Linked DNA regions of Phenylobacterium zucineum HLK1. The main gene of each other region encodes a partner of the protein of the gene in region 2 in a complex. Links are inferred from orthologs where the notes say so. Each region holds a gene or a part of one and is shown on either strand. Other genes may lie near its edges.

Evidence for each region.
Region 1: the proteins of pnp (region 2) and PHZ_RS10150 are in contact, whole or in part, in a cryo-EM structure (PDB 9QH0), measured with the Escherichia coli proteins. The link is inferred for Phenylobacterium zucineum HLK1 from one-to-one orthologs.

The regions. Positions count from the first base shown.
Region 1 is NC_011144.1:2,063,830-2,067,378, reverse strand. What follows is about bases 310-3,549. They hold PHZ_RS10150 (Rne/Rng family ribonuclease), read right to left. Parts: upstream 3,201-3,549; coding sequence 510-3,200; downstream 310-509. Other genes in these bases: PHZ_RS10155 (M48 family metalloprotease), read right to left, coding at 310-423. Outside these bases: more of PHZ_RS10155, read right to left, coding at 1-309. UniProt on the Escherichia coli protein: Endoribonuclease that plays a central role in RNA processing and decay. Required for the maturation of 5S and 16S rRNAs and the majority of tRNAs. Also involved in the degradation of most mRNAs.
Region 2 is NC_011144.1:3,883,863-3,887,103, forward strand. Bases 1-2,932 are described here. They hold pnp (polyribonucleotide nucleotidyltransferase), read right to left. Parts: upstream 2,575-2,932; coding sequence 427-2,574; downstream 1-426. Other genes in these bases: dnaA (chromosomal replication initiator protein DnaA), read left to right, coding at 1-253; rpsO (30S ribosomal protein S15), read right to left, coding at 2,822-2,932. In the rest of the region: more of rpsO, read right to left, coding at 2,933-3,091; tRNA pseudouridine(55) synthase TruB, read right to left, coding at 3,110-3,241. UniProt on the Escherichia coli protein: Involved in mRNA degradation. Catalyzes the phosphorolysis of single-stranded polyribonucleotides processively in the 3'- to 5'-direction. Also involved, along with RNase II, in tRNA processing.

The DNA.
Region 1 (3,549 bases), 1.8 Mb from region 2 along the record:
GCCCACGAGGCCGGCGCCCGCCTCGGGCGAACCGGCGAGCGCGGCCAGCACGCCCAGCCCCATGGTCAGCAGGAAGGGCCGCATGCCGGCCCGGTTCATCTCGTCGCGCCGCGCGCTGTGGCCGGCGGCGAGGTGGCTGACCTCGTGCGCGATCACGCCCTGCAGTTCGTTGGGCGTGTCGGCCTCCAGGATGAGCCCGGTGTTGAAGCCCATCACCCGCGGGGCGGCGAAGGCGTTGAGCTCCTTCGACCCCACGATGATGATCTCGACATTCCGGGGGTCGATGCCCGCGGCGCGCAGGATCGGTTCGGAGTCCTTGGCGAGGATCTCCTCGATCTCGGTGTCCCGGATGAGCGAAAGGCTCTCCTGCGCCGCGGCGGGCTTCGCCCCGAAGGCCACGGTGGCCGCCAGGACGAAGCTCATCGCGAGGCGGGAAACCGATCGGGCAGGGGAGACCATGCTCAACTCTTCTCCAGACCGCCCTCGAAGCCCGACCGGAATGTAATGCCTCAGCCGCGGCGCCACCAGCCTTTGCGCGGCGCCGGCGGCGGCCCGGAGATCTCGGCCGGGTCGGGCGCTTGCGGCGCCTCGGGCTCGGGAACCGAAGCCGCCACGGGCTCGGCCGGAGCCGCGGGCGCCGGTTCAGGCCGGGCCGGCTCCGCTGCGGGTTCGGCGGCCGTCGCCTCGGCTTCGACGGGCGCGGCGGCCTTGCGGCTGCGCGTCCGGCGCTTGGGCGCGGGCTTCTCAGGCTCGGCCGCTTCCGGCTCCGCCGCAGCGGGCTCCGGCTCGGCGGGAGCCTCCGGTTCCGGCGCGACGACGGCCTCGGGGGCGGCGACCTCAGCGGCCACGGCCTCCTCGGCTTGCGCCTCGGCCTTGCCGCGGCCGCGGCTGCGCGAGCGGCGGGCGCGCTTGGGCTTCTCCTCCTCGGCGGGGAGCTCGACCCAGACCTCCATGTCGCCCTCGGGCTGCGGGGCCCGGACGGCCGGCGCGGGCGCGGCGGCCTCGGCGGCCGCGGGCTGCGGCTCGGCCGCAGCATCGTTGGCCGCAGCCGGCGGCGCGGCGACCGGCTTCAGGTCCTCGGCCGGATCGTACCAGACGAAGGGATCTTCGCCGTAAGGCACCCAGGGGCGCACCCAGGAGAAGGGCTCGTGCGGGCGGAAGTCGTCGCGCATGCGCCGACCGCCGCGGCGGCCGCGGCGACGGCGACGGCCGTGGGCGCCGTCCTCGTCCTCGGCCTGGACCTCCTCGCGTCGCCCGCCCTCGGGACGGCCGCCCTCCGAACGTGCGCCCTCGGGCCGCTCGCCCGCGGGCTCGTCGCCCCGGCGGCCGCGGCGACGGCGGCGACGCCCGCGGCGGCCTTCGCCGTCTTCCCGATCGCCCCGGGCCTCGCGGCTGCGGGGAGCCTCGGCTTCGGCGCCGCCTTCATCCTCGTCCTCCTCGAAGGACTCCTCTTCCTCCTCGGCCTCGTCCTCGTCCTCGAAGACCTCCTCGAGGTAGGCCTCCTCGGCCGGGGGGACGGCGCCGGCGGCCGTCGGCGCGAGCGCCGCGGCGTGCTCGGCGCGGGTCTCGCTGGCGGTTCGCTCGATGCCGTGCTCGGCGTGCGCCATGTCGTCGTCGATCAGGACGGTGACGAACAGGCCGAACGCGTGGTGCAGGCGGGCGAGATGACCGCGCTTCTCGTTCAGGATGTAGAGGCCCACGGCGCGCGGCACGGTCAGGGTGGCTTCGCCGCCGCCCTTCAGCGCCTCGATCTCCAGGGCTCGCAGCGCGGCCAGCGCGCTGGATTCCACCGAGCGGACCCGGCCGGTGCCGCCGCAGTGTTCGCACACGTGGGTGGTGCCCTCCAGCACGCCGGTGCGGCGGCGCTGGCGGGAGATCTCCATCAGGCCGAAGGGGCTGATCTTGCCCATCTGGACCCGCGCGCGGTCGTCCTTCAGGCAGTCCTTCAGCTTCTTCTCGACGGCCCGGTTGTTCTTCGCCTCATCCATGTCGATGAAGTCGATGACGATCAGGCCGGCCAGGTCGCGCAGGCGCAGCTGCCGGGCGGCTTCTTCGGCCGCCTCCATGTTGGTCTTGAGCGCGGTGGCCTCGATGTTCCGTTCGCGCGTCGCGCGGCCGGAGTTCACGTCGATGGCGACCAGCGCTTCGGTCTGGTTGATCACCAGGTAGCCGCCGGAGCGCAGCGGCACGACGGGCGAATAGATCTGGCTGAGGTGGTCCTCGACCTTGTGCTTGACGTAGAGCGGCGTCGGCTCGCGGTAGAGCTGCACCTTCTTGGCCTGCGACGGCATCAGCATGCGCATGAAGTCGCGGGCTTCCTTGAAGCCGGCCTCGCCCTCGACCCAGACGTTGTCCACGTCCTTGTCGTAGAGGTCGCGGATCGCCCGCTTCACGAGGTCCTCTTCCTCGTAGATGAGGGCGGGCGCGATCGAGTGCAGCGTCGTCTCGCGGATGTTCTCCCACAGGCGCAGCAGGTAGTCGTAGTCGCGCTTGATCTCGGCCTTGGTGCGCTTGGCGCCCGCCGTGCGGACGATGAGGCCCATGCCGGCGGGCACGTCCAGGCTCTGGACGATGCTCTTCAGGCGCTTGCGGTCGGTCGCCGTGGTGATCTTGCGGCTGATGCCGCCGCCGCGGGCGGTGTTCGGCATCAGTACGCCATAGCGGCCGGCCAGCGACAGGTAGGTGGTCAGCGCCGCGCCCTTGTTGCCGCGCTCTTCCTTGACGACCTGGACCAGCATGATCTGCCGGCGGCGGATCACTTCCTGGATCTTGTAGCGGCGCATCAGCCGGCGGCGGCGGCGCGCCAGCTCTTCCTCGACGACGTCGTCCTCGTCGTCAGCGGAGCCGGACAGGTCGACCTCGTCCTCGTCCTCGGGCGCCCGGGCGCGGGGCTCGTGACGGTCGTCGTCGTCCTCCTCGGCCTCCTCGCGGAGCAGCGCTTCGCGGTCGGCGACCGGGATCTGGTAGTAGTCGGGGTGGATTTCGTTGAAGGCCAGGAAGCCGTGGCGGTTGCCGCCGTATTCGACGAAGGCCGCCTGCAGCGACGGCTCAACGCGCGTCACCTTGGCGAGATAGATGTTGCCTCGAAGCTGCTTCCGGTTCTGGCTTTCGAAATCGAACTCTTCAACGCGGTTCCCGTCGACGACCACCACGCGCGTCTCTTCCGCGTGGGCTGCGTCGATCAACATGGTCTTGGACATTCAGTAAGTCTCCGCGGCGCGCGGCGGGGGCCCGAAGGCCCGGGCGCTGCCGGTGCATGGGACGGGCGCGCGCGCCGGCCCGCGGGGCGCCGGGAACGGCGTCGCGGGGGGCCGGAAGACCGGGATTGGCTTGAGCTGCGCAGCCCATCGGGTGTGTTCCTAGGCGCGCCGTGGGCGCGTATCGGAGGGTGCGTCGTCGCCGAGGATCTCGGGCGGACCCGACGCAGGTTTGCGTGGCGCGCGCCAACGGGCCCGGAACGGGCGCACCGTCGTCGCGCGGCCGGACTTTGCATCACCGCACCCGAAAAGGAAAGCGGCGCTGCGTCATCCTGCGGCGGTAAAGCTGTCG
Region 2 (3,241 bases):
CGAGCACTACGCGCTGAAGCAGGCCGACCTGATCTCCGAGCGCCGCGCCCGCGCGGTCGCCCGGCCGCGCCAGGTCGCCATGTGGCTGGCCAAGCAGATCACCACGCGGTCCCTGCCCGACATCGGCCGCCGCTTCGGGGGGCGCGACCACACCACCGTGCTGCACGCGGTGCGCCGCATCGAGGCCCTGAAGGCCGAGGACGCCGCCATCGCCCGCGACATCGACGTGCTGCTGCGAAAGCTGCGCGGCTGACAAGTTTCCAGGAGAGCGACTGACGAGAGGCCCGCCGGCGACGGCGGGCCTTTTCTCTTGCCGCCACCTCGCCGCGGCGGAGGCGCGAGCCGCCGCGAGGCGGCCACGAACCACACGAAAAAGGCGGCCGGATTGCTCCGGCCGCCTTCTCGCATTCCCGAAGGATGGGGCGCTTACGCGTCCGCCGGCTCTTCGGCCTTCTCGTTCGACTTCGACAGGTCCTCGCCGGTCTCCTGGTCGACGACCTTCATGGAGAGGCGGGTCTTGCCGCGGTCGTCGAAGCCCAGGAGCTTGACCTTCACCTGCTGGCCTTCGGTCAGCACGTCCGAGACCTTGGCCACGCGCTCGTTCGAGATCTGCGAGACGTGGACCAGGCCGTCCTTGGCGCCGAAGAAGTTCACGAAGGCGCCGAAGTCGACAATCTTCACGACCTTGCCGGTGTAGATCTGGCCGACCTCGGGCTCGGAGGCGATCGACTTGATCCACTCCTTGGCCGCGTCGATCTTGGTCTGCTCGGCGGCCGCGATCTTGATCGTGCCATCCTCGCCGATGTCGATCTTGGCGCCGGTCTTCTCGACGATCTCGCGGATCACCTTGCCGCCCGAGCCGATCACTTCCCGGATCTTGTCGACCGGGATCTTGATGGTCTCGATCTTCGGCGCGAACTCGCCCAGCTCGGCGCGGGGCGCCGTCATGGCCTTGTTCATCTCGGCCAGGATGTGATCACGGCCGCCCTTCGCCTGCTCGAGGGCCTTCTTCATGATCTCCTCGGTGATGCCGGCGATCTTGATGTCCATCTGCAGGGACGTGATGCCGTCGGCGGTGCCCGCCACCTTGAAGTCCATGTCGCCGAGGTGGTCCTCGTCGCCCAGGATGTCCGAGAGGACCGCGAAGCCGTCTTTCTCGAGGATCAGGCCCATGGCGATGCCCGACACCGGCTTCTTCAGCGGCACGCCGGCGTCCATCAGGGCCAGCGAGGAACCGCAGACCGTGGCCATCGACGAGGAGCCGTTGGACTCGAAGATCTCGGACACGATGCGGATCGTGTACGGGAACTCCTCGTAGGACGGCAGCATCGGGCGGAGCGCCCGCCAGGCCAGCTTGCCGTGACCGACTTCACGCCGGCCGGGCGAGCCCATGCGGCCCGTCTCGCCCACCGAGAACGGCGGGAAGTTGTAGTGCAGCATGAACTTCTCGAAGTACTTGCCTTCGAGGGCGTCGATCAGCTGCTCGTCGTCGCCGGTGCCCAGGGTGGTCACGCAGAGCGCCTGGGTCTCGCCGCGGGTGAACAGCGCCGAGCCGTGGGCCCGGGGCAGCACGCCCACTTCGCCGAGGATCGGACGGACCTGGTCGACGGTGCGGCCGTCGATGCGCTTGCCGGTCTCCAGGATCGAGCGCCGGACGATGTCGGCCTCGATCTCCTTGAAGACGCCGCCCAGCTTGTTGGCGTCGTAGCCTTCGGGGTTCGCCTCGGACTTGGCGAAGGCCGTCATGGCCTTCTCCTTGGCCGCGCCGATGGCGGCGTGGCGCTCGGACTTGCCGGTGATCTGGTAAGCGGCGCGCAGGTCGCCGCCGATCAGGTCCTTCACCTTGGCGGCGATCTCGTCGGTGTCGTCCGGCTGGAAGTCGAACGGCTCCTTGGCCGAGTGCTCGGCCAGCTCGATGATCGCGTCGATCACCGGCTGCATGCCCTTGTGGGCGAAGGTGACGCCGCCCAGGACCTGCTCTTCCGTCAGCTCCTTGATCTCGGATTCGACCATCATCACGGCTTCGGCGGTGCCGGCCACGACGAGGTCCATCGCGCTTTCCTTCATCTCGTCGAGAGTGGGGTTCAGCACGTACTCGCCGTTCACGTAGCCGACGCGCGCGGCGGCGATCGGGCCCATGAAGGGCACGCCCGACAGCACCAGGGCGGCCGAGGCGGCGACCATGGCCACGATATCGGGGTCGTTCTCGAGGTCATGGGCCAGGACGGTGCAGATCACCTGCACTTCGTTCTTGAAGCCCTTCACGAACAGCGGGCGGATCGGACGGTCGATCAGGCGCGAGGTCAGCGTCTCCTTCTGGGAGGGCGCGCCTTCGCGGCGGGGGAAGCTGCCGGGGATCTTGCCGGCGGCGTAAAACTTCTCCTGGTAGTTCACCGTCAGGGGGAAGAAGTCCTGGCCGGGCTTGGGAGACTTGGCGAACACCGCGGTCGCCAGCACCATGGTCTCGCCGTAGGTGGCGAGCACCGCGCCGTCGGCCTGGCGGGCCATGCGGCCGGTTTCGAGCGTGAGGGTCTTGCCTCCCCACTCGATCGTCTTGCGCTTGATATCGAACATTTTGGCTTCTTTCTCATCCCGCGGGCGTATTCCCGGCGGGGGCGGACAGGGCGTCGGACTTCCGAAATCCTCTCCAGGTCAGACAGGCAAGGCGAGGATTTCGTTCGAACCCTCACGTACGAAAAGGGGAAGCCCGACGTTCGGGTCCCCCTGGCCGCCGCTTGGCCCTCCGGCCTGTCGCGGAGGAGCAGCGGTAAATGTGGCGAGGACCCGACGGCGGCTGCCGAACGGGTCCTCGGTAAACCAACTAGCGACGCAGGCCGAGCTTCTCGATCAGGTCCTGATAGCGGGCCTGGTCGGCCTTCTTCAGGTGGTCGAGGAGCGACCGGCGCTGGGAGACCAGCTTCAGCAGGCCCCGGCGCGAGTGATTGTCCTTCTTGTGCGTCTTGAAGTGTTCGGTGAGGTTCGAAATCCGTTCGGAAAGGATCGCCACCTGGACTTCGGCGCTGCCCGTGTCCGCTTCGCCGCGGGCATGGGTCTTGATGAGTTCAGCCTTGCGTTCGGCCGTGATCGACATCGGGTTTCTCCGCTCTCGTCAAAGGTTGAAGACGCGCGAAGGTTCGAGCCGGCCCGCACGCATCTCGCAGAGAGCGACCAACGATCCGCCCGCCATCGCCGAAACGGTGCGCGAGCCCGGCTTGAGCCCGGCCTTCACGGTTTCGACCTG